3 regions of the Bradyrhizobium sp. LeoB3 genome follow, and region 2 is predicted to be linked to each of the others. Evidence: predicted binding sites of a transcription regulator. Region 2 holds the regulator's gene; each other region holds the start of a gene.
What was found. Region 2 encodes PhoB, which activates phosphate uptake and scavenging genes when phosphate is short. Its sites were predicted from a motif close to TGTCATNNANCTGTCAT; they were not measured.
Positions count from the first base shown of each region.

Region 1 (9,687 bases), on a different contig from region 2:
GCCGAAGCCGCCGATCTCGGCGTCCGCGCCGGCGCGCGCGGTGGCGCGGACCATCGGCTTGATCAGATCGACCAGCCGGTTGCCGGCATCGATGTCGACGCCGGAATCCGCGTAAGTGAGGCCGTTCTTGCGCTCGGTCATGCAAAATTCCAGTTGAAGACGGCTGGTTACGAGGAATTCCGCCCCCGCGCAATGGCTCGCAAGGCGGCAGGCGGTATACTATGTAGATAACAGCCGGCTCAGCCCCCAAAAGGGCCGAATCTTCCGTGAATTCAGGCCGGTAGCCGGGAAGCGACCGAGTTGAGCATACCCAATATCATCACGCTGGGCCGCATCATTCTGGTGCCGGTCATCGTCTGGGCGATCGTCTCCAGCCAGATGGAAATCGCCTTTGCGATCTTCGTGATTGCTGGCGTCAGCGACGCCGTCGACGGTTTCCTCGCCAAGCGCTTCAACATGACGAGCGAGCTCGGCGCCCTGCTCGATCCGCTGGCCGACAAAGCGCTGCTGGTGTCGATCTACGTCGCGCTCGGGATCTGGGGCGCGGTGCCGCGCTGGCTCGTCATCCTCGTGGTCTCGCGCGACATCATGATCGTAGCGGCTGTGATTGTGTCCTGGCTGTTCGACAAGCCGGTCGAGATAAAACCGCTGATGGTCTCGAAACTTAACACGGGGGCTCAGGTTGCCTTCGCAGCCCTGGTGCTGGCCTCGCTCGGTTTCGGTTTCCAGCCAAGGCCTTACGATCTGATCCTGATGGGATTTGTCACCATCTTTACTTTGGTTTCCGTCTCCCTCTATCTCGTGGAGTGGGTGCGGCACATGAGCACGATCGAAGCGCGTTAGAGCGTAAAGAGCGTTTTCGAGCGAAGTGGGCACCGGTTCGCGTAAAGAAAACGCGTCAAGAGAACGGAAGTCCCGGAGAGTTTTGCGTGGCAGGTAGCGTTCACCCTCGTCAGCTTGCGTTGGCGTTGCCACATGCGGAGAGCCTGACCCGCGACGACTTCCTGGAGGGAACGGCGAATGAGGCCGGCCTTGCTCTGATCGAGAGCTGGCCCGACTGGCCGAACCGCATCATGCTGCTGGTCGGCCCCGAAGGATCGGGCAAAAGCCACCTCGCCGCGATCTGGGCCGAGCGGGCCGGCGCGCGCTCGACAGCGGCGCACGCACTGTCGGCCGAGGCCGTGCCGGCGGACCTTGCGACGGGTGCACTCGTGGTCGAAGACCTGAACCCGCACGGCTTCGACGAGCGCGCGATGTTTCACTTGCTCAATCTTGCCCGCCAGGACGAAGCCTTCGTGCTGATGACCGCTCGCATTCCGCCGTCCGCGTTCGAGATCGAATTGCGCGACCTCCGGTCACGGCTGCGCGCGGTACCGACCGTGTCATTGTTGCCGCCAGACGATCTCTTGTTTCGCGGCCTGATCGTCAAATACTGCACGGACCGACAGATGACCGTAGACGAATCACTGGTGAGCTATCTCGCCAGCCGGATCGAGCGTTCCTACGCCGCCGCCCGCCAGGCGGTGGAGCTGCTCGACAGCGAGGCGCTGCGGCTCGGCCGGCCGGTGACGCGGGCGCTGGCAGCGGAACTGTGGCGCAACGCCTGATCCCTGTGACTTGACGGCGCGGGCTTCCGGAACGTCAATGTCATCGAAACGTCATCCACTTATCACAGGGTTTACGTTGCATTTGCTTAAGTCGCTCTGGGCCTGAACTCGAATGGATCGAGAACTTCATGGAATCGGCGCAACCTATTGAAGTACAAGAGAAAGAACAGGTTGCTGAAGGGCTGCCGGCGGTCGCGACGAGCCCCGAACGCTTCATCAACCGCGAGCTTTCCTGGCTGCATTTCAATCGCCGCGTGCTGGAAGAGGCCGTCAATCCCGGCCACCCCGCGCTCGAGCGGGTGAGATTCCTGTCAATTTCAGCCAATAACCTCGACGAGTTCTTCATGGTCCGCGTCGCCGGTATCAAGGCGCAGGTCCGTGAAGGCATTCCCGAGCGCAGCCCCGACGGGCTGACGCCATCCGAACAGCTCGTCCTGATCAACCAGACCGTCTCCAGGCTCGCCTCCGACCAGCAGGCGATCTGGAGCGACCTGCGCACGATGCTCTCGGAAGTTGGCATCCAGCTCGTCGACGGGCGAGACGCCACCAAGACGGAGCGGGCCTGGATCGAGGATCATTTCCTCCACAGCATCTTCCCGCTGCTGACACCGCTCGCGATCGATCCGGCACATCCCTTCCCGTTCATTCCCAACCTCGGCTTCACGGTGGCGCTGCAATTGTCCCGGATCTCCGACGGCAAGGCGATGAACGCGCTGATCCGCATGCCCGGCAAGATTGACCGCTTCATCCGCATCCCCAGTGAGGGCCGGCTGCGCCTGATCACATTGGAGCAGGCCACCGGCCTCTTCATCGGACGTCTGTTCCCGGGCTACACGGTCATGGGCCAGGGCGCCTTCCGCGTCATCCGCGACTCCGAAATCGAAATCGAGGAAGAAGCCGAAGACCTCGTCCGCACGTTCGAGACCGCGTTGAAGCGACGCCGGCGCGGATCGGTGATCCGGCTGGAGATCGAGGCCAAGATGCCGGAGGAGCTGCGCCTGTTCGTGCAGCACGCACTCAACGCCGCCGACGACGAGGTTTTCCTGGTCGACGGCGTGCTGGCCATGAACGAGCTGTCGCAACTCACCCGGCTCGACCGGCCCGATCTCGAATTCACCCCCTATGTGCCGCGCCATCCGGAACGGGTGCGCGACCATGGCGGCGATATCTTTGCCGCGATCCGCCAGAAGGACCTGATCGTCCACCACCCCTACGAATCCTTCGACGTCGTGGTGCAGTTCCTGCAGCAGGCCGCACGCGATCCCGAGGTCGTCGCCATCAAGCAGACGCTCTATCGCACCTCGCAGAATTCACCGATCGTGCGCGCGCTCGCGGAAGCGGCTGAGGCCGGCAAGTCGGTCACGGCGCTGATCGAGCTGAAGGCCCGCTTCGACGAGGAAGCCAACATCCGCTGGGCGCGCGACCTCGAACGCGCCGGCGTGCAGGTGGTCTACGGCTTCATCGAGCTCAAGACCCACGCCAAGTTGTCGATGGTGGTGCGCCGCGAGGGCAGCAATCTTACCACTTACGTCCACACCGGCACCGGCAACTACCATCCGGTGACCGCGCGCATCTACACCGATCTCTCCTACTTCACCTGCGATCCGGTCATCGGCCGCGACGCCGCGCGCGTGTTCAACTACGTCACCGGCTATGCCGAGCCGAGCGACATCGAAAAGATGGCGGTGTCGCCGCTCACGCTGCGCAAGCGCGTCATCGAGCACATCCAGGGCGAGATCGGTCACGCGCGTCATGGCCGGCCTGCCGCGATCTGGATGAAGATGAACTCGCTCGTCGACCCCGACATCATCGACGCGCTCTATGAAGCATCGCAGGCGGGAGTGCCGATCGAGCTCGTGGTGCGCGGCATCTGCTGCCTCAGGCCGGGGTTATCAGGACTTTCCGAGAACATCCGCGTCAAATCGGTGATCGGCCGCTTCCTGGAACACGGCCGAATCTATTGCTTCGGCATGGGATATGGGCTGCCCAGCGCGAAAGCGGCTGTGTATATCTCCTCTGCCGACATGATGCCGCGGAACCTCGACCGCCGTGTCGAGGTGCTCTGCCCGCTGCAAAATCCCACGGTTCATCAGCAGGTTCTCGAACAGATCATGGTCGCGAATCTGAAGGATACGGAGCAGAGCTGGCGATTGTTGCCCGATGGATCGTCAACGCGTATGAAGGCCGCGAAAGGCGAAGAGCCTTTCAACCTTCATAATTACTTCATGACGAATCCGAGTCTGTCGGGCCGTGGAAAGTCTCTCAAGGAATCTTCGCCGCGCCGTCTCACTCGCCGCAGCGAGCGCTAGAGCGTTTTCGAGCGAAGTGGACACCGGTTCGCGTGAAGAAAACACGTCAAAACAACAATCTAGAGCTTCGGTTCTGATTCAATCAGAACCGAAAATGCTCTAGCCACCACAAGGGGACTTTCCGGTGAAGCGACCGCGCAAGCGCGCTACCAGCGTCGCTGTCATCGATATTGGCTCCAACTCGGTGCGTCTCGTGATCTACGAGTCGCTGTCGCGTAACCTCACAACGCTGTTCAACGAGAAGGCGCTGTGCGGTCTCGGCCGCGAGGTGCAGAGCACCGGCCTTCTTGCCGAGGATGCGGTCGCAAAAGCGCTGACGGCGCTGCGGCGGTTTCGCGCGCTGTGCCGGATCCAGAGGGTCGGCCGCGTCTATGCGATCGCGACGGCCGCCTGTCGCGACGCCAGGAACGGTGCCGATTTCATCGCCGAGGCCGAGCGCATCTGCGGAACGCGGATCGAAATTCTATCGGGTCCACGGGAAGCCAAGCTCTCCGCCCTGGGCGTCGTCTCCGGCGTGCACAAGCCCGACGGCATCGTCGGCGATCTCGGCGGCGGCTCGGTCGAACTGATCGACGTCAAGGGCAATCGCGTCCACAGCGGCGTGACGCTGCCGCTCGGCAGCCTCGCGCTGCAGGACCTCTCGCACAAATCGCTGAAACGCGCCGAGCGCATCGTCCGCAACGAACTGTCCGAGGTTCCGCAGCTCAAGGCCGGCCGCGGCCGCAATTTCTACGCGGTCGGCGGCACCTGGCGCGCGCTGGCGCGCATTCACATCATCCAGAGCGGCTATCCGCTCAAGGTGATGCACGGCTATTCGATTCCCGCCGCTGACGCGCTCGATTTCGCGCAGCGCTTGCGCCGGCTGGCGGCCGCCAATTTGCTCGCCAATATCGAGGCTGTGGCCGACGCCCGCCGGCCGCTGCTCACCTACGCCGCGCTCGTTCTTGAATACATCATCCGGGTGGCAAAGCCGAAGACGATCGTGTTCTCCACCTTCGGCGTGCGCGAAGGCCTGTTCTACGAAATGCTGCCGCCAGCCGAGCGCGCCAAGGATGGCCTGATCTGCGCAGCGCAGACCATGAACGGCCTGCTCTCGCGATCGGCACGCCACGCGGAGGAACTGATCGCCTGGACCGATCGGCTGGTGCGCGTCGTGAAGCTGCGCGAGACCGACGAGGACCGCAGGCTGCGTCATGCCGCCTGCCTGTTGTCTGATATCGGCTGGCGGGTGCATCCCGATCACCGCGGCGAGGAAACGCTCAGCCTCATCACCAACGGCAATTTCGGCTCCATCACCCATCAGGGCCGCACCTTCGTCGCGCTCTCGGTGTTCTACCGCTACGCCGGCCTGAGCCTGGAGAACGAACCGCCGGAAATCGTCCAGGAGATGGTGCCGCACACGATGCTCGAACGCGCGCGCCTGCTTGGCGCCGCGTTTCGCGTCGCGCACCTGATCTCGGCGGCACGGCCCGGCGTGCTGCCGGCAACCCATTTCCGCACCGACGGACGCAAACTCATGCTGGTGTTCGAGCACCGGATGGTCGATCTCGTCGCCGACCGCGTCGGCAGCCGCTTCAAGCAACTGGCGCGTCTGGTCGGACGCACCGGTTCGATCGTACGGCGCTGAGAGCATGATGTCATTTGGTTGAATCAGCCTGGGGCCGCAAGTTCACCTCTCCCGAAGGGAGAGGTGAAGAGGCAGCACCCATAGCGGATACAATTCGACTTCATCTCATCGAGCCTTAACATCGAGCCTTTCAGGCCGCCTTGGCGGCCCGCTCGGCGTGATGCAGCGCGCGCCGGCGCCAGATCGATCCGACGACCAGCACCACGATGACGCCAAGCAGCGCCAGCGCGATCTCGCCGCCGTGGCCGCCGCCGGCAAAATGCGGACCGATGCCGAGCGTGCCCAGCCAGGAATCGAGCGTGTTGCCGACCGGACCGGCAAACAGCGCATCGAGCTTCGGATCGACCGCCGGATCGGTCGCGATCACATCGCCGGCGATCCACCCGAGCAGGGCCGCGCCGGCCCAGACCAGCACCGGCAGCTTGCTGAGCAGCGCCATGATCAACGCCGCGCCCGCGACGATCAGGGGCACGCTGATCGCAAGGCCGAGCACCAGAAGCGGCACGCTGCCATTGGCAGCGGCGGCAACCGCGATCACGTTGTCGAGGCTCATGACGATGTCGGCGACGACGACGATCTGCACCGCCGCCCACAGATGCGCGGCGGCATCCACGCTGTCCTCGTCATCATGTTCGGGAACGAGCAGCTTTGCCGCGATCACGATCAGCGCCAACCCGCCAACGAGCTTGAGGTAGGGGAATTCCATCAAGGTCGTGACGATGCCGGTGAAGATGATGCGCAAAATCACCGCGGCCGCCGCGCCGAAGATCATGCCCCACAGCCGCTGGCGCGGCGCGAGCCCGCGGCAGGCCAGCGCGATCACCAAGGCGTTGTCGCCCGACAACAGCACATTGATCCATATGATCTTGCCGACGGCGACCCAGAACGTCGAGGTCGCCATCTCGCTCTTGAACTGCGTGAAGAAAGCCGCGAGATTCGCGGGATCAACGATCTGCCACAGCCAGTCCACAGCGCTTCCTTTCGGCCTTGCGGCCACTCCTCGCGACGCCCAGCCCGCCGCAACTTCGTTGTATTAGAGCGTTTTCGAGCGAAGTGGGCACCGGTTCGCGTGAAGAAAACGCGTCAAACAAGAATCTAGAGTTTCGGTTCTGATTCCATCAGAACCGAAACTCCTCCAGCGTATTAGCCGACGATCTCGTTGCCCGAGAAGAACTGCGCGATCTCGATCGCGGCCGTCTCCGGAGCATCGGATCCATGCACGGAATTCTCGCCGATCGATTTCGCATGGAGCTTGCGGATTGTACCTTCGGCGGCCTTGGACGGGTCGGTGGCGCCCATCACGTCGCGGTATTTGGCGATCGCCCCCTCGCCTTCCAGCACCTGGACCACGACCGGGCCGGAGGTCATGAACTCGACCAGCTCGCCGAAGAACGGACGCGCCTTGTGGACGGCATAGAAGGTCTCGGCCTGCTCACGGGTCATGCGAATCCGCTTCTGGGCCACGATCCGGAGCCCGGCCTTCTCGATCAGTGCGTTGACCGCGCCGGTCAGGTTACGCTCCGTCGCGTCGGGCTTGATGATCGAGAAAGTGCGTTCAGTCGCCATAATATCGTCCTTGCAAACGCTGGTTAACGAGTTGCGGGGGCTTATATCGGCGTGATCCTGCGACGGCAAGCGACCCGGTGTCGCCCTCGCCCTCTAGTTTGGGCACGATTTGGCGATCAGGATCAGCGTCAGCCCCCGGGGCCGGCACAGCCTTAGCCGGCCCGGATTACGACAATTTCACGAACGTGAACCCATTCTGTAGCAGCCGTCGCGCTCCCGTTCAGGCGGCGCGGCCTAAGCTCTGCATCGATCGGACGCCTTCGAAGCTTGTCCACACAGCTAAAGCGAGGGCGTCACGGGCGATATTGTCACCGCCGGCGCTTCCGACGGCGCCGAAACTCGAGGAGACGACCATGCTACGTAAATTCTCGCTTGTCGCTCTTGCCGCGGCCTCGCTCGGCGCGGCTGCGCTGGCGCCGACCTCCGCCTCGGCCTGGGACGGTTGGCACGGTGGCTGGCATCGTGGCTGGGGCTGGGGTCCGCGCGTCGTTGTCGGCGGCCCCGCCTACTATGGCGGCCCCGGTTATGGCGGCTGCTACACGCGGCGCCTGGTGCCGACCCCTTGGGGCCCCCGCTGGCGCCTCGTCAACCGCTGCTACTGACCTGACCAGAACTCCCCCAACCTGAACTCCCCCAAGACTTGAGCAGCCCGGCCGCAAGGCCGGGGCTTTTTTGCGCATGGAACCCGCTGGTCTGCTACCCACGAGCGAGGATGTCGATGCGCGATAATCGGAAACAAATTCAGCCCGTCGGACTTGACCTTGCGAGCTTTCGTTCAAGCAAGGCGAGATGGAACTCGCCGAGAGACTGATCATGAATAGCCGAAGCCACGCTGATTTTGAGCTGCTCGATCACAAGACCTGCCGGTCCATTTGCGACGCGGTCGGCGAACGGCTGCAGCAAAGCTTGCGCCCGGAGTCGTCGCTGACCTCTCAGTTGCAGCATCTCTTGGACGAGCTGCGCCGGCGCGAGGAAGACAGCCTGCATTGAAGCAGGCCGCCCTCGAGGTGGGCTCGAGCAACTCTGCAAAGTTGAAAAGCTGGAGCATAATTTACCGGATTGATGGGTTGCGTTTGGCGGCGGCTCCGGTGACAACGCCGCATGCTTTCCATCTCCGACATATCCGTCCGCATCGCCGGGCGGCTTCTGATCGAGAACAGCTCGGTCCAGATCATTCCCGGCGCCCGGGTCGGCTTTGTCGGCCGCAATGGTGTCGGCAAGTCGACGCTGTTTCATGCCATCCGCGGTGATCTTCCGCTCGAAGCCGGCAGCATCACGATTCCGCCGCGCTGGCGGATCGGCAGCCTCGCGCAGGAAGCGCCCAATGGTCCCGAAAGCCTGATCGAGATCGTGCTGAAGGCAGATCTCGAACGCGACGCGCTGCTGCGCGAAGCCGAGACCGCGCACGATCCGCACCGGATCGCGGAAATCCAGACCCGGCTCGTCGACATCGACGCCCATTCCGCCCCTGCCCGCGCCGCCGCGATCCTCAGCGGCCTCGGCTTTTCGGCGGCCGACCAGGCCCGGCCATGCGCCGAGTTTTCCGGCGGCTGGCGCATGCGGGTTGCGCTTGCCGCGACGCTGTTTGCCGCGCCCGACCTGTTGCTGCTGGACGAGCCGACCAACTATCTCGACCTCGAAGGCACGCTGTGGCTGGAGGATCATCTTGCCCACTATCCGCGTACCGTGATCGTGATCAGCCATGACCGCGACCTGCTCGACACCTCCGTGGACCAGATCCTGCATCTCGATCACCGCAGGCTGACGCTCTACAAGGGGACCTATTCCTCGTTCGAGGAGCAGCGCGCCACGCGCGAAATGCTCGATGCAAAGCACGCCAAGCGCCAGGCGGAGGAGCGCAAGCGGCTGCAGGCCTTCGTCGACCGATTCAAGGCCAAGGCTTCGAAGGCGCGGCAGGCGCAATCGCGGATGAAGATGCTGGAGCGGATGAAGCCGGTCACCGCGCTGGTGACGCAGGACGTACACGATATCTCGTTTCCGGTGCCCGAGAGGACGCTGTCGCCGCCGATCATCGCCGTCGATGACGTCGCCGTCGGCTATGATGCGAACAAGCCGGTGCTGAACCGCGTGACGCTGCGCATCGATACCGACGACCGCATTGCCCTGTTAGGTGCCAACGGCAACGGCAAGTCGACTCTGGTGAAGCTGCTCGCGGGCCGGCTCGCGCCGTTCTCCGGCAAGATCACGCGCGCGGAAAAGCTCTCGGTCGGCTATTTCGCGCAGCATCAGGTCGACGAGCTCAATCTCGACGGCTCGCCTTACGACCACATCCGCAAGCTGATGCCGGACGCGCCGGAGAGCAAGGTGCGCGCCCGCGTCGGTGCCATCGGCTTTTCCGGCAAGGCGGGCGATACGCTGGTGAAGAGCCTGTCGGGCGGCGAGAAGGCACGGCTGCTGCTCGGCCTTGCGACCTTCGCCGCGCCCAACATGATCATCCTGGACGAGCCGACCAACCATCTCGACATCGACAGCCGCGCTGCGCTCGCCGAAGCGATCAATGATTTTCCCGGCGCGGTGCTGATGGTCTCGCACGACCGCTACCTGATCGAGGCCTGCG
Region 1 covers NZ_JBVBEF010000017.1:70,575-80,261, forward strand. The annotation lists gene purM (phosphoribosylformylglycinamidine cyclo-ligase) at 1-141, opposite strand, end outside; gene ACZXDY_RS14655 (CDP-alcohol phosphatidyltransferase family protein) at 301-843, shown strand; gene ACZXDY_RS14660 (P-loop NTPase family protein) at 930-1,607, shown strand; gene ACZXDY_RS14665 (RNA degradosome polyphosphate kinase) at 1,736-3,916, shown strand; gene ppx (exopolyphosphatase) at 4,041-5,543, shown strand; gene ACZXDY_RS14675 (TerC family protein) at 5,674-6,513, opposite strand; gene ndk (nucleoside-diphosphate kinase) at 6,687-7,109, opposite strand; gene ACZXDY_RS14685 (hypothetical protein) at 7,463-7,711, shown strand; gene ACZXDY_RS14690 (hypothetical protein) at 7,899-8,099, shown strand; gene ACZXDY_RS14695 (ABC-F family ATP-binding cassette domain-containing protein) at 8,211-9,687, shown strand, end outside.
Region 1: the regulator PhoB is predicted to act here: its motif matches at 1,646-1,662, upstream of ACZXDY_RS14665 (RNA degradosome polyphosphate kinase).

Region 2 (9,687 bases):
TCCGGCCCCTGGTCGATGGTCATCGCGAGATGGCCCTTGCCGAGCAGCGCGCCGGAATCGAGCCCGTCCTGCAATCTTGTCGCATCGTAGCGCGCATAGGCGCGCAGCCGATCGGGCGCCTTGAAATCGACGATCAGGAACGAGACCGGGCCGTCGGTCCGGGTCTGCAGGATGAAACGGCCGTCGAACTTCAGGGATGAACCGAGCAGCGTCGTCAGCACGATCGCCTCGCCGAGCAATTTGCCGACCGCAGGCGGATAATCATGCTTGTGCAGGATGTCGTCGAGGGCGGGACCGAGCCGCGTCAGCCGCCCACGCAGATCGAGTGCATCGACCTCGAATGGCAGCACCGCGTCGTCGACCGGAACAGCCGATGGCGCCCGGGTCGGTGTTTCCGTGATCTTGATGTCGGGGGATTGTGAAACCATGGCGCTCTATCTGGGGTCTTGAGAGGCGAAACGAAAGGGGTTCACATCTATCGTTGTTAGCCGTCATCCCTGCGAAAGCTGGGATCCATAACCACCGATGTGAGCATTGTGAAAAGCTGAGGCCGCAGCTTGATGCAACAACTCACATCGGTGGTTATGGATCCCGGCTCGCGCTTCGCTTGGCCGGGACGACAGCTATCTTGGCGGCGCGCTTACGCGACCGCGTCAAAACACCAGGCCAGAATGCCCTTTTGCGCATGCAGGCGATTCTCGGCCTCGTCGAACACCACCGATTGCGGACCGTCGATCACCTCGTCGGTGACTTCCTCGCCGCGATGCGCCGGCAGGCAATGCATGAACAAAGCATCGGGTTTCGCCAGCGACATCAGCTTGGCATTGACCTGATAGGGCCGGAGCAGATTGTGCCGGTGCTCGCCGTCCTTGTCGCCCATCGACACCCAGGTGTCGGTGACGACGCAATCGGCGCCGCGCACGGCCTCCTCGGGGTCGTTGCCGAGCACGATCGGCGCCTGGGTCGCCTTGATCCAGTCGCGCATCGCCTTGTTCGGCGCGAGCTGCGGCGGCGTCGCGATATTGAGGGCGAACTTGAAACGCTCGGCGGCATGCGCCCATGACGCCAGCACGTTGTTGTCGTCACCGGTCCAGGCCACGGTCTTGCCCTCGATCGAACCGCGACGCTCCTCGAACGTCATCAGGTCGGCCATCACCTGGCAGGGATGCGAGCGGCGCGTCAGCCCGTTGATCACGGGGACGGTGGCATGCGCGGCAAGCTCCAACAGCGCATCGTGGTTGAGGATGCGGATCATGATCGCATCGACATAGCGCGACAGCACGCGCGCCGTATCGGCGATGGTCTCGCCACGGCCGAGCTGCATCTCGGCGCCGGTGAGCATGATCGATTCACCGCCAAGCTGGCGCATGCCGACGTCGAACGACACTCGCGTGCGGGTCGAAGGACGCTCGAAGATCATCGCCAGCGTCTTGCCTTCGAGCGGCTTCGTAGCCCTCTCATGCGCCTTCAGTCTCGCCTTCATGGCGGCGCCGGCGGCCAGCATGGCGCGCAGCTCGTTGAGCGACATTTCGTTGATGTCGAGGAAGTGACGGGGCGCCTTGCTCATCATCCCGCTGCCTTCTTCGAAGGTCCGGTTGAGAGCGCGGTGCAGGCGCGCTCCAGGCAACCGATGGCGTGCTCGATCTCGGCCTCGCTGACGATCAGCGGCGCGAGGAAGCGCACCACATTATCGCCGGCGCCGACTGTGAGTAGCTTCTGCTCGCGCAGGGCGTTGACGAGGTCGCCCGAGGGCACCACGGCCTTCACGCCTATCAGAAGCCCCTCGCCGCGCACGTCGGCGAGAATGGACGGATAGCGGTCAACCGCGGAGGCGAGCTTCTGCTTGAGCAGGAGCGACATCTTCTGCACGTGATCGAAGAAGCCGGGCTTCAGCATCACATCGAGCACGGCGCCGGCGGCCGCGACCGCGAGCGGATTGCCGCCGAAGGTCGAGCCATGCGAGCCCGGCGTCATGCCGGACGCAGCTTCCGCGGTCGCAAGGAAGGCGCCGATCGGAAAGCCGCCGCCGAGCGCCTTCGCCAGCGACATCACATCAGGGGTGACCCCGATGCGCTTGTAGGCGAAGAGATCGCCGGTGCGGCCCATGCCGGTCTGCACCTCGTCGAAGGCGAGCAGCAGGCCGTGCTCGTCGCAGAGCTGGCGCAGCGCCTTGAAGAAGGCCGGCGGCGCGGAGCGCACGCCGCCTTCGCCCTGCACCGGCTCGATCAGGATGCCTGCGGTCTCTGGACCGATCGCACGTTTCACCGCTTCGATATCGCCATGCGGCACCTGGTCGAAGCCGTCCATCGGCGGACCGAAGCCCTCGAGATATTTAGCGGCGCCGGTCGCTGCGAGTGTCGCGAGCGTGCGGCCATGGAAGGCGCCTTCGAAGGTGATGATGCGGTAGCGCTCCGGATGCCCCTTCGAGAAGTGATAGTGACGCACGACCTTGATCACGCCCTCCATCGCTTCCGCGCCGGAATTGCAGAAGAACACGAAGTCCGCAAAACTCTGCTCGCACAGCCGCGCGGCAAGCTTCTCGCCGTCCGGGCTCTTGAACAGGTTCGACATGTGCCAGAGCTTCGTCGCCTGTTCCTGCAGCGCCTTCACCAGATCCGGATGGGCATGGCCGAGCGCGTTCACCGCGACGCCGGAGGTGAAGTCGAGATAACGCTCGCCTTTGGTCGAGATCAGCCAACAGCCTTCGCCGCGTTCGAAGCCGAGATCGGCCCTGGCAAAAACGGGAAGCAGATGCGACGTGGCGCGGTCGGTCATGGCGATCACTGAAGGGTTCAGACAAGCCTTTCAGACAAGCCCCGGCGGCGTGCAGCGATGCAGACACGCGGCTGAAGCTCATCCAGCGAAAACAAAACGTGCCGCCTTTGCAGGGCGGCACGTAAAGGCATTCTATGCGCGCGGCAGGTGCTGTCAATCTCCACGAAGCCGCCAGGCTGCGCGGCAAAGTACCGGTAATCCGCAGTTTTCCGGTGTGGTGGAAAGCCCGATTGCAATCCCTAAATGTCGGAACATGTGGACGCATAGGCGCGGACTCTTGCGCCAGAGTCACGCCATATTGTAGCGTTTGGCCTGTCGGGTACGACATCTCGTGCGGCAGTTTTGATCCCTTAGAGTCCTTTGTGTGCGGCGTACACGTTCGGGTGCGGTTTTCGTGCCCGGCGAGCCTTAAGGGATTCTGCCCGCAGGGATTTTTGAGATTAGGCATCGCAGCGCTGTCCCAGGATCGGCCGGCGCAACGCGAAGGGAAAGATGCGATGACGGTATTGACCTGGTCCGACGAACGCGTCGAGCAGTTGAAAAAGCTCTGGGAAGGTGGCCTCTCGGCCAGCCAGATCGCTGCGGAACTGGGCAACGTGACCCGCAATGCGGTGATCGGCAAGGTGCACCGGCTTGGCCTCTCGGGCCGCGCCAAGAGTCCTGCTGCAGCCGCGCCGCGGCAGCGCAAGGCGCGTCCGGCACAGCCGATGATGCGCGTGGCGCGTCCGGTCTCCCGCGGCAACACCGCGCTCGCCCACGCCTTCGAGGTGGAGGTGGAAGCGGACCCTATCGCCTACGACAATGTGGTGCCGATGAGCCAGCGGCTGTCGCTGCTCGAATTGAACGAGGCCACCTGCCACTGGCCGGTCGGCGATCCCTCGAGCCCGGAATTCTTCTTCTGCGGCGGCAAGGCGCTTCCCGGCCTGCCCTATTGCGCGCACCACTCCCGCATCGCCTACCAGCCGGCGGCTGACCGCCGCCGTCCGACGGTCAAGCCGTCACAAGGCAAGTAAGCCGACGACAGATCGTAGCCGGGGTGGAGCGCAGCGCAACCCGGGAACGCTGTATCGGCAGGTCCAAATTTCCCCGGGCTACGCTTCGCTGCACCCGGGCTACGGATTGAGGTCGCCGGTTTACGACTGCTCGGCCTTCGCGAAGCGATCATCGAGCGCGTAGCCCGCGCCGCGGACGGTGCGGATCGGGTCCTGCTCGCGGCCGGGATTGAGCAATTTGCGCAGGCGGCCGATGTGAACGTCGACGGTGCGCTCGTCGATATAGATGTCGCGGCCCCAAACGCTGTCGAGCAGCTGCTCGCGGCTGAACACGCGGCCGGGATGCTCCAGGAAGAACTCCAGCAGGCGATATTCGGTCGGGCCGAGATCGATCGGGCGGCCCGAGCGCGCGACGCGGCGCTTCTCGCGGTCGAGTTCGATGTCGCCATAGGTGAGCACGGTGGCGAGCCGCTCCGGGCTTGCCCGGCGCAACAGGCCCTTCACCCGCGCGAGCAGTTCAGGCACCGAGAACGGCTTGACGATGTAGTCGTCGGCACCGGTCGCCAGCCCCCTCACGCGCTCGCTTTCCTCGCCGCGCGCGGTCAGCATGATGATCGGGAGCTGCTTGGTCTCCGGCCGCGCCCGCAGACGGCGGCACAGCTCGATGCCGGAGAGTCCCGGCAGCATCCAGTCGAGCACGACAAGGTCGGGAATACGTTCCTTGAGCCTTGTGTCCGCATCGTCTCCACGGGCGACCGTTTCGACATCATAGCCTTCTGCATCGAGATTGTAGCGCAACAGCGTCGTCAGCGCTTCTTCGTCTTCGACCACCAGAATGCGTGCGCTCATCGGCTTGGCTTCTCCTATAGCGGGATGACTCTCTGCTTGAATCGTCATCCCACTCTTCCTTTGATGTTTGAGCAGGATCTTGGCGGAAAGCCGGCGTCGACTTTCCGGATGTTGCTCTAGTTGCCCGGAACGGTCGTGGCGAACGTCGTCATATCCCCCTTCGGCCGCTTGTCGGTGATCTGCTGACCCTCGATCATGTAGAAGACCGTTTCCGCGATGTTGGTGGCGTGGTCGCCGATCCGCTCGATGTTCTTGGCGCAGAACATCAGGTGGATGCAGAACGAGATGTTGCGCGGATCTTCCATCATGTAGGTGAGGAGCTCGCGGAACAGCGAGGTGCAGATCGCGTCCACCTCCTCGTCGCTCTTCCAGACGTTCATCGCCGCCGGCAGATCGTGCGCGGCATAGGCGTCGAGCACGGACTTGACCTGCGACAGCACGAGGTCGGTCATGTGCTCCAGGCCGCGGATCAGCTTCAGCGGCTGGAAGTCGTTCTCCAGCGCGGCGACGCGCTTGCCCATGTTCTTGGCGAGGTCGCCGATCCGCTCGAGGTCGGTCGCCACCCGCATCGCGCCGACGATCTCGCGCAGGTCGACAGCCATCGGCTGGCGGCGGGCGATCGTCAGCACGGCGCGCTCCTCGATCACGCGCTGCAGGCTGTCGATTTCGATGTCGGAAGCGACGACACGCTTGCCGAGCGCGACGTCGCGGCGGATCAGCGCATCGACGGATTCGGTGATCATCCGTTCGACCAGCCCGCCCATCTCTGCGACCAGACGGGTCAGTTCCTGAAGATCGCTGTCGAATGCCTTGGCGGTATGTTCAGAAGCCATGATGTCCCTCCTCAACCAAACCGGCCGGTGATGTAGTCTTGGGTACGTCGATCGCTCGGCGAGGTGAAGATCTTGCTGGTGTCGTCGAACTCGATCAGTTCGCCCAGATACATGAACGCGGTCTTGTCGGAGACGCGCGCCGCCTGCTGCATGTTATGCGTGACGATCGCGATCGTGTAGTCCTCCGACAATTCCTGGATCAATTCCTCGACCTTGGCGGTCGAGATCGGATCGAGCGCCGAGCAGGGCTCGTCGAACAGGATAACTTCGGGCCGCACCGCAACCGTGCGGGCGATGCAGAGGCGCTGCTGCTGGCCGCCGGAGAGGCTCAGGCCGGAGGCGTTGAGCTTGTCCTTGACCTCGTTCCACAGCGCGCCGCCGCGCAGCGCTTTCTCGACGCGGCCGTCCATTTCAGATTTCGAGATCTTCTCGTAAAGGCGGATGCCGAAGGCGATGTTCTCATAGATCGTCATCGGGAACGGCGTCGGCTTCTGGAACACCATTCCGATCCGCGCCCGCAGCAGGTTGAGGTCGAGCTTGGGGTCGAGGATGTTGGTCTGGTCCAGCATCAACTGGCCGGTGGCGCGCTGGCCGGGATACAGGTCGTACATCCGGTTGAAGATCCGGAGCAGGGTCGACTTGCCGCAGCCGGACGGGCCGATAAAGGCGGTGACGCGGTTGGTGCCGAGCGTCAGGTTGATGTTCTTCAACGCATGGTGCTCGCCGTAATAGAAGTTGAGGCTGCGTGCAGTCACCTTTGGCGCCGCTTCCGGCAGCGACTTCTGGGGAATGGCCGCGCTCGGGCTGGTCGTCGATACGGACAGATCGGTCATTTTGCGCTCCTTTCGGCGCCGAGGATGCGCGCGCCGATGTTGAGCGCGAGCACGGTCAAGGTGATAAGCAAGGCCCCGCTCCAGGCGAGCTCCTTCCAATAGGCGTAGGGGCTCTGCACGAAGTTGTTGATGGTCACCGGCAGGTTCGCCATCGTCTTGGTCAGGTTCAGGCTGAAGAACTGATTGGACAGCGCGGTGAACAACAGCGGGGCGGTCTCACCGGCGACGCGGGCGGTCGCCAGCAGCACGCCCGTGATCAGGCCGGAGCGCGCCGCGCGATAGGCGATCCGCTTGATCACCAGCGAGCGCGGAAGGCCAAGCGCGGAGGCCGCCTCCCGCAGCGGGTTGGGGACGAGCAGCAGCATGTCCTCGGTGGTGCGGAGCACAACCGGGATGACGATCACCGCCAGCGCCAGGCAGCCGGCCAGCGCGGAGAAGCCGCCCATCGGCACGACAACCGCGCCATAGATGAACAGGCCGATGATGATCGACGGCGCGCTCAAGAGGATGTCGTTGATGAAGCGGATCACCGAGGTGAGCCGGTCATGCTTGCCGTATTCGGCCAGATAGGTGCCCGCGAACAGGCCGAGCGGCGCACCGATGCCGACGCCGATCACGGTCATGATCACCGAGCCGACAATCGCGTTCAACAGACCGCCATCGGTGGAGCCGGGCGGCGGCGTGTTCTTGGTGAAGACGTCGAGGCTGAGGCCGGCGAGACCGTTGTAGAACAACGTGAACAGGATCAGCGCCAGCCAGGTCACCCCAAACGCGGCGGCGGCGATGCAAAGCCCGCGGATGATGATGTCGTTGCGGCGGCGTGCTTTGTAAATCGGGTTCATGTCAGTTCCCCGCCTTCCTTTCCAGACGCATCAGCATCAGTCGCGCGCAGGCGAGAACAATGAATGTCAGCACGAACAGCAAGAGGCCGAGCAGGATCAGACCCGACTGGTGCAATCCGTCACTCTCGGCGAATTCGCTGGCGATCGCCGCCGAGATCGTCGTGCCCGGCGCGAAGATCGAGGAGGAGATGCGGAACGAATTGCCGATGATGAAGGTCACTGCCATGGTCTCGCCGAGGGCGCGGCCGAGCGCCAGCATGATGCCGCCGATGACGCCGACGCGGGTGTAGGGGATCACGACGTTGCGGACGACTTCCCAGGTGGTGCAGCCGACCCCGTAGGCCGCCTCCTTCAGGACCGGCGGCACCGTCTTGAACACGTCGACCGAGATCGCCGTGATGAAGGGCAGCACCATGATCGCCAGGATCAGCGCGGCGTTAAACAGGCTGAGATAGGATGGCGGGCCTGCGAATATCGCACCCAGCACCGGCACGCCGTCGAACACGCGGATCATGAACGGCTGGAAGGTGTTGGCGAGGAACGGGCCCAGCACGAAGAAGCCCCACATTCCGTAAATGATCGAGGGGATGCCGGCGAGCAGTTCGATCGCGATGCCGATCGGGCGGCGCAGCCATTGTGGGCAGAGCTCGGTGAGGAAGATCGCAATGCCGATGCCAACTGGAATGGCAATCATCATCGCGATGACAGAGGTGATCAGCGTGCCGTAGATCGGCCCGAGCGCGCCGAGCACCGGCGGGTCTGCCGAAGGCGCCCAGCGCTGGGTCCACAGGAACGAGAAGCCGTATTCCTTCATTGCCGGCCAGGCGCCGGCGATCAGCGAAAGGATGATACCGCCTAGGATCAGGAGCACCGAAATCGCGCAGGCGCGGGTGATCCAGTAGAAGGTGATGTCACCGAGTTTGAAGGCGCTGAGGGCCCTGGCACGATCGTAAGGTCCGGAGGCTGCCATTACGTCGCTTTGAACGGCCATGTCTGCCACGCCAATCCCCTGTGTTTACTCGATCGCAACTTACTGCGCGACCCGTCCTGAACGTTTTCCCGCATCGTCGCAGGATGCACCCCGTCGGGCGTAGACCCGGAATCCACAGCTTCGGTTGCGAAGCGATGGATTCCGGTTTCTCGACTTTGTCGCGCCCGCAGAGGACAGGGCGCGACGCTCGCTATGCGAGGCTCAGCTCTTGATGTCCGACGACCAGGTCTTCTCGATCAGCTTGACGACCGGCTCCGGCATCGGGATGTAGTCGAGCTCTTCGGCCGCCTTGCCACCCTTCTCGAACGACCACTTGAAGAACTTGATGGCTTCGGCCGAGGCCGCCTTATCCGTCGGCTCCTTGTGCATCAGGATGAAGGTCGCCGCGGTGATCGGCCAGGACGCATCGCCCGGCTGGTCGGTCAGGATCACGTAGTAGCCCGGAGCCTTGGCCCAGTCCGCGTTGGAAGCAGCGGCCTGGAACGCAGCAATGGTCGGCTGCACGGTCTTGCCGGCCTTGTTGACCATCGCCGCATAGGTCAGCTTGTTCTGCTTGGCGTAGGCGTATTCGACATAGCCGATGGCGTTCTTGGTCTGGCTGATGTTGCCCGCAACACCCTCGTTGCCCTTGGCGCCAACGCCAACCGGCCACTCGACCGCGGTGCCCGAGCCGACCTTGGACTTCCAATCGGCATTCGACTTGGAGAGGAAGTCGGTGAAGTTGAAGGTGGTGCCCGAACCATCCGAGCGGCGCACGACGGTGATGGCGTCGGAGGGCAGCTTCAGCTTCGGATTGAGCTTGGCGATCGCCGCATCGTCCCACTTGGTGATCTTGCCGAGATAGATGTTGCCGAGCACTTCGCCCGACAGCACCAGCTCGCCCGGCTTGATGCCTTCGAGGTTCACGACCGGCACGATCGCGCCCATCACCATCGGCCACTGGACGAGTCCGTCCTTCTCGAGCTGCTCGGCCTTCAGCGGCGCATCGGTGGCACCGAAGGTCACGGTCTTGGCCTGGATCTGCTTGATGCCGGCGCCGGAGCCGATCGACTGATAATTCAGCCCGTTGCCCGTTTCCTTCTTATAGGCGTCCGCCCATTTGGAATAGATCGGGAACGGAAATGTCGCGCCTGCGCCAGTGATATCGGCCGCAAAGGCCGACGTCGAAACGGCCACCAAGCCGGCAGCGACGATTGTCCTAAAGAAATTCATGGGGTGGTCTCCAATCCTGTGAGCGAAGCGCCGGATGCGCCCGATCGCGCTCACGCCGGTCCGTTTAGGAGCGGTCGATGCTCGTTTTACGAAGGTTGGATGACAGTTGGATGACACATTCAAGCAATTGAAATTGCTTGATTTTATGCCGCCGCAGGGGTCTTCACCTGGGGAAAACAGGCGGTAAAAGTGGCGCCGTTTTTCGGCACGCTTTCGATCAAAAGACGGCCGCGATGACGGTTAAGAATATGTTTCACCAAGGATAATCCAAGCCCGGTTCCGCCCTGGAGGCGGCTGTCGCCGACGTCGACCCGGTAGAAGCGCTCGGTCAGCCGCGGCAGGTGTTCCGGGGCGATGCCG
Region 2 covers NZ_JBVBEF010000037.1:66,884-76,570, reverse strand. The annotation lists gene ACZXDY_RS23175 (Hsp33 family molecular chaperone) at 1-428, opposite strand, end outside; gene argF (ornithine carbamoyltransferase) at 641-1,567, opposite strand; gene ACZXDY_RS23165 (acetylornithine transaminase) at 1,567-2,775, opposite strand; gene ACZXDY_RS23160 (GcrA family cell cycle regulator) at 3,273-3,788, shown strand; gene phoB (phosphate regulon transcriptional regulator PhoB) at 3,909-4,616, opposite strand; gene phoU (phosphate signaling complex protein PhoU) at 4,733-5,449, opposite strand; gene pstB (phosphate ABC transporter ATP-binding protein PstB) at 5,461-6,282, opposite strand; gene pstA (phosphate ABC transporter permease PstA) at 6,279-7,124, opposite strand; gene pstC (phosphate ABC transporter permease subunit PstC) at 7,126-8,115, opposite strand; gene pstS (phosphate ABC transporter substrate-binding protein PstS) at 8,317-9,327, opposite strand; gene ACZXDY_RS23125 (ATP-binding protein) at 9,471-9,687, opposite strand, start outside.

Region 3 (9,687 bases), on a different contig from region 2:
CGCGACACCCGGAACGACTGGGTGACGCACTTAAGTCTCCACCAGTCCCGTGCTCGAGCCGCTGGCCGTGGAATCCTTTCGCTTCCCGTGCGGAAGCGCCAGATAGGAGGCCGAGCTCATTTCGATCAGGCGCGAGGACGTGCGCTTGAATTCGTTGGCCTCGACACCTTCGGTCGCGAGGTAAAGCGACACCGGGTTGGCTTGGGCAGAGGCCATCAGTTTCACGGCATTGTCATAGAGCGTATCAATCAGCGAGATGAAGCGCTTGGCAGCGTTCCGATCGGCCAGATCCATCACCGGGATCCGATCGATCAGAATGGTGTGATAATCGTGCGCGAGTCTCAGATAGTCGGAGGCAGCCAATGGCCTCTCGCAAATCTCGGCAAAGCTGAAACGCGCCACGCCATGCGACGAGCAGGGCACCTGCAGGATGCGACCCTTGATCGGAATGTCGCGCGGCTTGCAGGGCGCATTGCCGGTCATCCTGGCCCAGGCCGTATTCAGCGCGGCCTCCGCCTCCTCATCGGCCGGCACCAGCCACATCTTCCCGCCGGCAAGTTTTTCCAGACGGAAATCGGTGCGCGCATCGAGCCGCAGCACGTCCATATGCTCGGAGATCTGCGCGATGAAGGGCAGGAATAATGCGCGGTTCAGGCCGCCTTTGTAGAGATCTTCCGGCGCGACGTTGGAGGTCGCGACCACGACGGTGCCGAGTTCGAACATTTTGGCGAACAGCCGCCCCAGGATCATCGCATCCGCAATGTCGGTGACGTGGAATTCGTCGAAGCAGAGCAGCCAGGCCTCATCGAAGATCGCCTGCGCGGTGAGCGCGATCACGTCGGCATCGGCGATCTCGCCGCGCGCGATCTGCTGCCGGTAGCCGTAGATCCGCTCGTGCGCCTCGGCCATGAATTCGTGAAAATGGGCGCGGCGCTTGTGCTCGATCGGACACTGCTGGAAGAACAGGTCCATCAGCATGGTCTTGCCGCGGCCGACCTCGCCATGGACGTACAGCCCGTGCGGCGGCTCGTTCTTGTCGCCGCCGAACAGCCGGCCGAACAGGCCCTGCTTGCGCGAGGGCTTATAGCTTGCAAGGCGGTCCTCGAGCGCGCCGAAAGCGTCGGCGACGCGAGCCTGCTCCGGATCGGCTTCGATCGCCCCGGAGTCAACGAGAGCCTGATAATGCGCGCGGAAGGAACTCGGCGAGGTGGAGAGCATGCCCCTTTCCGCCCTATAGGACGAAAAATTGCAAGCCGTGAATGACGCCGGGGCTATGACAAATTCTAACGGCGGTCATGCCCCGGTGGTTGGCCCGGAGGAATCCCCACGTCGCCATCTACGCCCTGACCGGCGCTCACGCGCTCAGCGCGTATGAATCCTCGACCACATAGGGTCCGCCGCCGGTGGAGGCGCGCGAGGAGAACAGCACGAAGCGCGAAGCCAGGAAGGTGCGGCTCGGGAAGTAGCCGCGCACCGAGAGATAGTCGGCGACGTCCTGGCTCGAAGCGTCATGCAACCGCGCCAGCGTGACATGCGGCGTGAATTTGCGCCCTTCCGGATCGAGCCCGATCCGCTGCATCAACCGCTCAAGCTCGGCCTGCAGGTCGATCAACGGCTTGCTCGGCTCGACGGAGGCAACCACGGCGCGCGGCTTGCGTCCGCCAAAGCTCGACAGCCCCTGCAGCTTGACCTCGAACGGCTTGCGGTTGATCCGCAGCAGCATCGACGCGATCTCGTTGGCAGAGGCGCCGTCGATATCGCCGATGAAGCGCAAGGTGACGTGATAATTTTCGGGATCGATCCAGCGTGCGCCTGGAAGGCCGCCACGCAAGCCGGAAAGGGTCTGGCCGATCTCGGCCGGGATTTCCAGTCCAGTGAACAGACGCGGCATCGCAAGATCCTCGATGCAGAGCGTGAGCTCGAAGAGCCCTCGCTGAGAATAGCCCGGCAGCGAATCACCGGTGATTATTTCTAGCCGACTTATATGACTCTGCGAAGCATGCGACATTAACAGCTCGTAAACCTACGGAAAAACCGCAAGCCAGGCTTGTCCACTGCCTGCTTTTCAACTCCGTTGCCCAGAGATCGTGCCAACAAATGCCTCCACCGTGGGCAGCATATTTTTTACGATGATGTCGATGCCGTCGGCGGTCGGATGCATGCCGTCGGCCTGGTTGAGCTTGGCGTCGGCCGCGACACCTTCAAGAAAGAACGGGTAAAGCGGCACGCCGAAGGATTTCGAAAGCTCCGGATAGATCGCATTGAAGCGCGCCGCATAGTCGCTTCCGTAGTTGGGCGGCGCAAGCATGCCGCAGATGAGCACCGCCACTCCGCGCGCCTTCAGCCGCGACAGAATGTCGGAGAGAGCGGCACGGGTCACCGCAGGATCGGTGCCGCGCAGCCCGTCGTTGGCTCCGAGCTCGAGGATGACGGCGTCGGTTCCCTCGGGCACTGACCAGTCGAGCCGCTCGCGGCCGCTGGAGGCGGTGTCGCCGGACACCCCGGCATTGATCATATCGACCCTTATCCCCTTGGTCTCCAAAGCCTTTTTCAGTTTCGCGGGGAACGCGGCATTGGCCGGAAGACCAAGCCCGGCGCTCAAGGAATCGCCCAATACCACCATCTTGATCGGTTTGGCCGCCCCGGCCGATTGTCCCTGTGCCGTTGCCGTAGCCACCGTCATCAAGGCCACAATCAACACAAGTATGTGCACGAGGGTCGCAATCCGGCCCTCGACCCGCGCCGCGGAAGTGCCATATGACCGAGCCATGGACAGTCTCATAGAATCCTCTTCGCTTTCCGGCGTTGCGCCGGAGACCATTTCCATTTCCAACGTCAACCTCTCGCTCGGCACCGGTGCAGCCCGGGTTCATATCCTGAAAGATATCAGCCTTCGTGTGGCATCGGGGGAAGCGATCGGACTGATCGGGCCGTCAGGCTCGGGCAAGTCGACGCTGTTGATGGTGATGGCGGGATTGGAACGTCCCGACAGCGGCGAGGTAGTGGTCAACGGCACGCCGTTCAATACGCTGGATGAGGACGCGCTGGCGCGTTTCCGCGGGCGCCAGGTCGGTATCGTCTTCCAGTCGTTCCACTTGATCCCCACCATGACGGCGCTGGAAAATGTCGCGGTGCCGCTCGAACTTGCCGGCAATCCCGACGCTGCCGAACGCGCCGCCACGGAACTGACATCGGTCGGCCTCGGCCACCGGCTGCACCACTATCCGACGCAACTCTCTGGCGGCGAGCAGCAGCGCGTGGCGCTCGCGCGTGCGCTGGCGCCCGATCCTGCGATCCTGGTCGCGGACGAGCCGACCGGCAATCTCGATGAGGCAACGGGCAAGCAGATCGTCGACCTGCTGTTCACCAAACATGCCGAGCGCGGGATGACGCTGGTGCTTGTCACCCATGATTCTTCGCTGGCGCAGCGCTGCGACCGCGTGGTGCGGCTGCGCTCGGGACGGATCGACGGACAGTCCGCAACATGAGCATTGCTGTCGAAGCTGCCACGACGAGCCGCGCACCGTCGCTTGCTCTACGCTATGCGCTGCGCGAGTTGCGCGGCGGCCTGCGCGGCTTCTATGTCTTCATCGCCTGCATCGCGCTCGGCGTGATGGCCATCGCCGGCGTCGGCTCGGTGGCGGCGAGCCTGAGCGAAGGGCTGACACGCGAGGGCCGCTCGCTGCTTGGCGGCGACGTCAGCTTTTCCCTGATGCAGCGCGAGGCCAAGCCGGCCGAGATCGCGTTCCTGCGCACACATGGCGACGTCTCAGTCGGCGCAACGCTGCGCGCGATGGCGCGCAATCCGGCGGGCACGCTGGCGCTGGTCGAACTCAAGGCCGTCGACGGGTCTTATCCCCTGCTCGGCGAACTGACGCTCAATCCAAAGATGCCGGTCTCCGACCTCTTCGCCGAACGCAACGGCGTGTTCGGTGCCGGTGTCGATTCGACCTTGCTGGCGAGGCTTGATCTGAAGCTCGGTGACGACGTCAGCATCGGCGGCGCGACGTTCCAGATCCGCAGCGTGGTCGAGGCCGAGCCGGACAAGCTCGTCGGCGGCGTTGGCCTGGGCCCCCGCTTCCTTGTCAGCGAGGCGGGCCTGCGCGCAACCGGGTTGCTGCAGCCCGGCAGCCTGGTGCGCTGGATCTACCGCGTGAAGCTGCCGGGCAACGCCAATGACGACCGCGCGACCACGACGTTCATCGGTGGCGCGCGCAATGCGCTGCCCGAAGCTGGCTGGGAGATCCGCAGCCGCGACAACGCCTCGCCGCAACTCGAACGCAATATCAATCGCTTCACTCAGTTCCTGACCCTGGTCGGGCTCGCCGCGCTGTTGGTCGGCGGCGTCGGCGTCGCCAACGCCGTCAAGAGCCACATTGATCGCCGGCGCGACGTCATCGCCTCGTTCAAGGCGCTTGGCGCCACCGGCCGCGACGTCTTCACGATCTATCTGACACAGGTGATCGTGCTCGCCACCATCGGCTCGGTGATCGGGCTGGCGCTCGGCGCGGCCCTGCCCTTCGTCATCGTCGGCATATTCGGAAAGCTGCTGCCGCTGCCGGTGATCCCGGCGCTGCATCCCGATGAACTTGCATTGTCGTTCGTCTACGGCCTCCTGACCGCGCTGGCGTTCGGCCTGTGGCCGCTCGGCCGGGTGCACGACGTGCCGGTGGCGGCGCTGTTCCGCGATACGGTCGCCAGCGAATGGCACCGGCCGCGCTGGAGCTATCTGACGCTGATGGGCGCGGTGATCGTGCTATTGATCGCGGTTGCGGTCGGACTTTCCTACGACAAGCGCATCGCCGCCGTGTTCGTCGCCTCCTCCATCGCAGTCTTCGTGCTGCTGCGTTTGATCGCCGCCGGGTTGATGGCGCTGGCGCGCCGGCTGCCGCGTAGCCGCGTCACCATGGTGCGGCTGGCGGTCGCCAACATCCACCGGCCCGGCGCGCTGACGCCATCGGTGGTGCTTTCGCTCGGCCTCGGGCTCGCCGTGCTCGTCACCATCACCCAGATCGACGGCAATTTGCGCCGCCAGTTCCTCGCCGCGCTGCCCGACCGCGCCCCCTCGTTCTTTTTCATTGATATTCCCTCCACCGAGGCCGACCGGTTCAGCGCTTTTCTGAAGCAGACCACGCCGGACGGAACGGTCGAGGACGTGCCGATGCTGCGCGGGCGCATCGTTGCCGCCCGCGGCGTCAAGGCGGACGAGTTGAAACCATCGGTCGACGCCGAATGGGTGCTGCAGAGCGACCGCGGCCTGACCTACACCGGAGAGGTTCCCAAAGGCTCGAAGATCGTCGAGGGCGAATGGTGGGGCGCCGACTATCACGGCCCGCCCCTGGTCTCGATGGAGAAGAAGATCGCCGACGGGCTGAGGCTCAAGATCGGCGACGAGATCGTCGTCAACGTGCTCGGCCGCGACATTTCGGCGAAGATCGCCAATCTCCGCAACATCGACTGGCAGGGGCTCGGCATCAATTTCGTGCTGGTGTTTTCGCCCAACGCCTTCAAGGGCGCCCCGCACAGCCATGTGGCGACCCTGACGGAGGCGCATCCGTCCCCTTCCGATGACGCCCGCATCATCAAGCAGGTCTCCGACGCTTTCCCGATGGTGACGAGCGTCCGGGTCCGTGAGGCGCTGGAGACCATCGGCAGCGTCGTCACCAATCTCGTGCTGGCGATCCGCGGCGCCAGCGCGGTGACGCTGATCTCGGCCATCCTGGTGCTGGGCGGCGCGCTCGCCGCCGGCCACCGCCACCGCGTCTATGACGCGGTGATCCTGAAGACGCTCGGCGCCACCCGCGCCCGCCTGCTGGGCGCCTATGCGCTCGAATATCTCATGATCGGCTTCGCCACCGCGCTGTTCGGCGTATTCGCCGGCTCGATCGCCGCCTGGCTGATCGTCACCCGGCTGATGACGCTGAGTTTCGTCTGGGAGGCCGGCAGCGCTGCGGCGGTGGTGGTCGCGGCCCTGATCGTCACGGTCGGGCTCGGGCTGGCCGGCACGCTGCTGGCCTTGAACCAGAAGCCCGCCGCCGTGTTGCGGAATTTGTGACAATTTGAAGCGGGGAACGAGGCCGGTTAACACCGGTTTTGCCTTGAAATAAGGGCCAGAGCGACATTCAGCCGCGCGTGGAAGCTTGCGGCGGTTGTGTTAGTTTCCCACATACGCCTTGGGTCGGATGGGCGGTTTGATGACACGGATTTTAATGTCCGCAGGCCGCGCTATCTGAGATAGATTATACTCGGTCCCGCAAATCCCTTGCGACCGGAACAACCACGGGAATTCGACCATGTCGGACCTAGACCGTAACTATGCCTCTCCCTTCGGCCGGGCCGCCGGTCGCATTGACACTGCGACGGTCGACGCCGGTCTGCGCGCCTACATGCTGCGCATCTACAACTACATGTCGATCGGCCTAGCGATCACGGGCCTGGCCGCGCTCGGCGTCTATATGGCGGCGGTGACGGCGGATCCGTCCGCAGCCGTCGCAAAGTTCGGCAACGCCTATCTGACGCAGTTCGGCTATGCGATGTTCGTCAGCCCGCTGAAGTGGCTGTTCATCCTCGCACCGCTGGTGATGGTGTTCGTGATCTCGGCCGGCATTAACCGGCTGCAGCCCGCGACTGCTCAGCTCCTGTTCTGGGTGTTCTCGGCGCTGATGGGCCTCTCGCTGTCGTCGATCTTCCTGGTGTATACGCACACCTCGATCGTGCGGGTGTTCTTCATCACCGCGGCGACCTTTGGTGCGCTCAGCCTCTACGGCTACACCACCAAGCGTGACATGAGCGGCATGGGCTCGTTCCTGTTCATGGGCCTGATCGGCATCATTATCGCCAGCCTGGTCAACCTGTTCCTGGCGAGCTCGGCGCTGCAGTTCATCGTTTCGGTGGTCGGCGTGCTGGTGTTCGCGGGCCTCACCGCTTGGGATACCCAGCGGCTGAAGAACGACTACATCTACGGCTACGCCTCGCAGGGTGGCGCGATTGCCGAGCGTGCGGCGATTACCGGCGCACTCTCGCTCTACCTGAACTTCATCAACCTGTTCACGCTGCTCCTGCAGCTCCTCGGACAGCGCGACTAAGCGCCTCCGGCAGTACCAACGATCGAAGCCCCGGCCTCACCGCCGGGGCTTTTCGTTTGCGCGCTCAGTCCCCTACCCGGGCTCGTTCCCGAGCATCCACCCTTGGCGAGAAAGGCGTGGATGGCCGGGTCAAGCCCGGCCATGACAGATAAGGAGTGCGTTGCTCCCGGGAAACCTGCTGCTATCTTGCCGCCATGTCCGCCGTCGAGATCAGGCCCGCCACTGAGGCCGACCTTCCCTCCGTCACTGCAATTTACGAGCACGCGGTGCGCTTCGGCACCGCGACGTTCGAGCTGGTCCCGCCGGACCTCGCGGAGATGACGCGCCGCTTCAGGGCGCTGACGGATGGCGGCTTTCCCTATTTCGTCGCCTTCCTTGACGGACGCGTGGTCGGCTATGCCTATGCCGGGGCCTACCGCCCGCGTCCGGCCTATCGCTTCACGGTGGAGAATTCGATCTATCTGGATCCCTCGATCCACCGCCGTGGCATCGGCCTGCAACTGCTGCAGCGGCTGATCAGCGAATGCGAGGCGCGCGGCTACCGGCAGATGATCGCGGTGATCGGAGACTCCGCCAACGCCGGGTCAATCGGCGTTCACCTCAAGACTGGCTTCACGCTGATCGGAACCCATCCGAGCGTCGGCCTCAAATTCGGCCGCTGGCTCGACACGGTGATGATGCAGCGCGCGCTCGGCGACGGCGCCACCACGGTGCCGACCGACGATCCGGGCCGGCGTTAATTCTCTGTCATTCCGGGGCGCGCGTAAGCGCGAACCCGGAATCCAGAGGTTGGTGAGAGCGCAATTTGCCGCACGAGACTCCGGGTTCGCTTCGCGCCCCGGAATGACGGACGCCGCGGCCTTAAACAACCGCCAGCTTGCGGTCGATCACGAGCAGCACGCGCTCCAGCTCATGGCCGCGGCGCAGGATCAGGCCGGTCGCCGAGATCACGCTGTACATGCCCTGCTTGCGGGCGAGCCGCGGGTCCTTTTCGATTCGATAGATCGGGACTTCGGAGGAGCGGCGGAACACCGAGAATACGGCGCGATCTTTCAGGAAGTCGATCGCGTAATCGCGCCACTCGCCGTCGGCGACCATACGGCCATAGAGATTGAGGATGCGATTGAGTTCGAGACGATTGAACGTGACGCGGTTCTGTAGCGGGCTGGCAGCGACGGGCCGCGCCGCCGCGCGAAGCCCGCTTGGATCGGTGTCCTCCGATATCGATATCATCAAGCGCCTCCTGTCATGCGGCTGACATGATTGCGCTAACCGGGCAGCGCCGCAAGGGTTCAGAGCCGCCGTGCGACGAATGGGAAGATTTTCCAGGAGTCACAGTATCGTTAGAAAGAATCTTATTGCTGCCCCACTTCCGCCCACCGCCCGCCCCGCTGCCCTGCGAAAAGGAAATCCTGCGTTGGCCCGGTTCTTTCGGTTCCGGATTCCTCAGCCCCCAGCCCCCCGGGGCCGTCGGGACCGGGCCTGTTCGCAGGGGAGTTAACTCCCTTTTGACTGGGCCAACGAGAGTTGGTCCTTTTCTTTTTTGGGGTCCCTCACGACACGTCATTCCGGGCACGCGACAGCGTGAACCCGGAATCTGGAGGTTGATGGCGAGAGACTCCGGGTTCGCGCGATGCGCGCCCAGAATGACAGGATGTGGCGGGTTTGATTTAGACCTTACCGCAGCGGCGTCATGGCCGCACCGAGCATCGGGCCCGGCTTGTCGCGATTGCCGTCCTGGACATAGACGACGGCGGCGTCGACGCCTTCACGCGAGATGTTCTCGATCGGCACGGTCCAGCTTCCCGCGCTGCCATTCCAGTCGCCGACCTTCAACAGGTTACGCACCACGTTGTGGTAGGTGATCTCTTGCCCGCGATTCTCGCCGCGCCCGATCGAGATCGGCACCGCCTTGGAGATCGAGCAAATCCAGACTTCGCCATGCTTGACGCGCGGCCCATTGCTGGCCGCCACCGAGACATTGATCTGCCTGCCGGACAGCGACATCGTCACCGGCACCGACATCACGCCCTCGGTCGCGGTATCCTTGATCGCAGTCTCGATGCCGACGCGATCGCTGCCGATCACCTTCGCCGAGCCGTTAACGATGACTTGCGGCGTATAGACGTCGCGGTCGCCGCGCACATGCGAATAGGCTTTCTGGCGCGCGCTGAAGCGCGAATCAGCCAGCGTGTCCTTCCAGCCGAGATAATCCCAGTAGTCGATCGGCATGCTGAGCGCGATGACATTCGGGTCCTTGGCGAGTTCGCCGATGATTTTGTCGGCCGGCGGGCAGGACGAACAACCCTGTGAGGTGAAGAGCTCGACGACCGCACGGGGATCGGCGTGGGCCGGTCGGATGATCGCGATAATGGCGCAAACACTGAGCGCGCCGGACCAAAGCGAAAGACGATTATAGGCCATCATCGCTGTCATTCTGAGAACCGATCGTGATGATTTCCATCCGTAATTGTACGGGACATGAGAGACGACCCTGAAGAGTATGCCCCTGACGTGCGAAAGCGGCCTTTTTCATAGGCCGCCCGCATTTTCCTAGCCATTCACGTAGCAGTGAGGCACCGATCACAAATCCGCGTTAGGC
Region 3 covers NZ_JBVBEF010000018.1:74,639-84,325, forward strand. The annotation lists gene zapE (cell division protein ZapE) at 31-1,218, opposite strand; gene thpR (RNA 2',3'-cyclic phosphodiesterase) at 1,355-1,891, opposite strand; gene ACZXDY_RS15200 (arylesterase) at 2,066-2,713, opposite strand; gene ACZXDY_RS15205 (ABC transporter ATP-binding protein) at 2,769-3,488, shown strand; gene ACZXDY_RS15210 (ABC transporter permease) at 3,485-6,055, shown strand; gene ACZXDY_RS15215 (Bax inhibitor-1/YccA family protein) at 6,294-7,085, shown strand; gene ACZXDY_RS15220 (N-acetyltransferase family protein) at 7,280-7,825, shown strand; gene ACZXDY_RS15225 (DUF2794 domain-containing protein) at 7,947-8,318, opposite strand; gene ACZXDY_RS15230 (DUF1223 domain-containing protein) at 8,763-9,521, opposite strand; gene acnA (aconitate hydratase AcnA) at 9,682-9,687, opposite strand, start outside.
Region 3: the regulator PhoB is predicted to act here: its motif matches at 8,330-8,346, upstream of ACZXDY_RS15225 (DUF2794 domain-containing protein).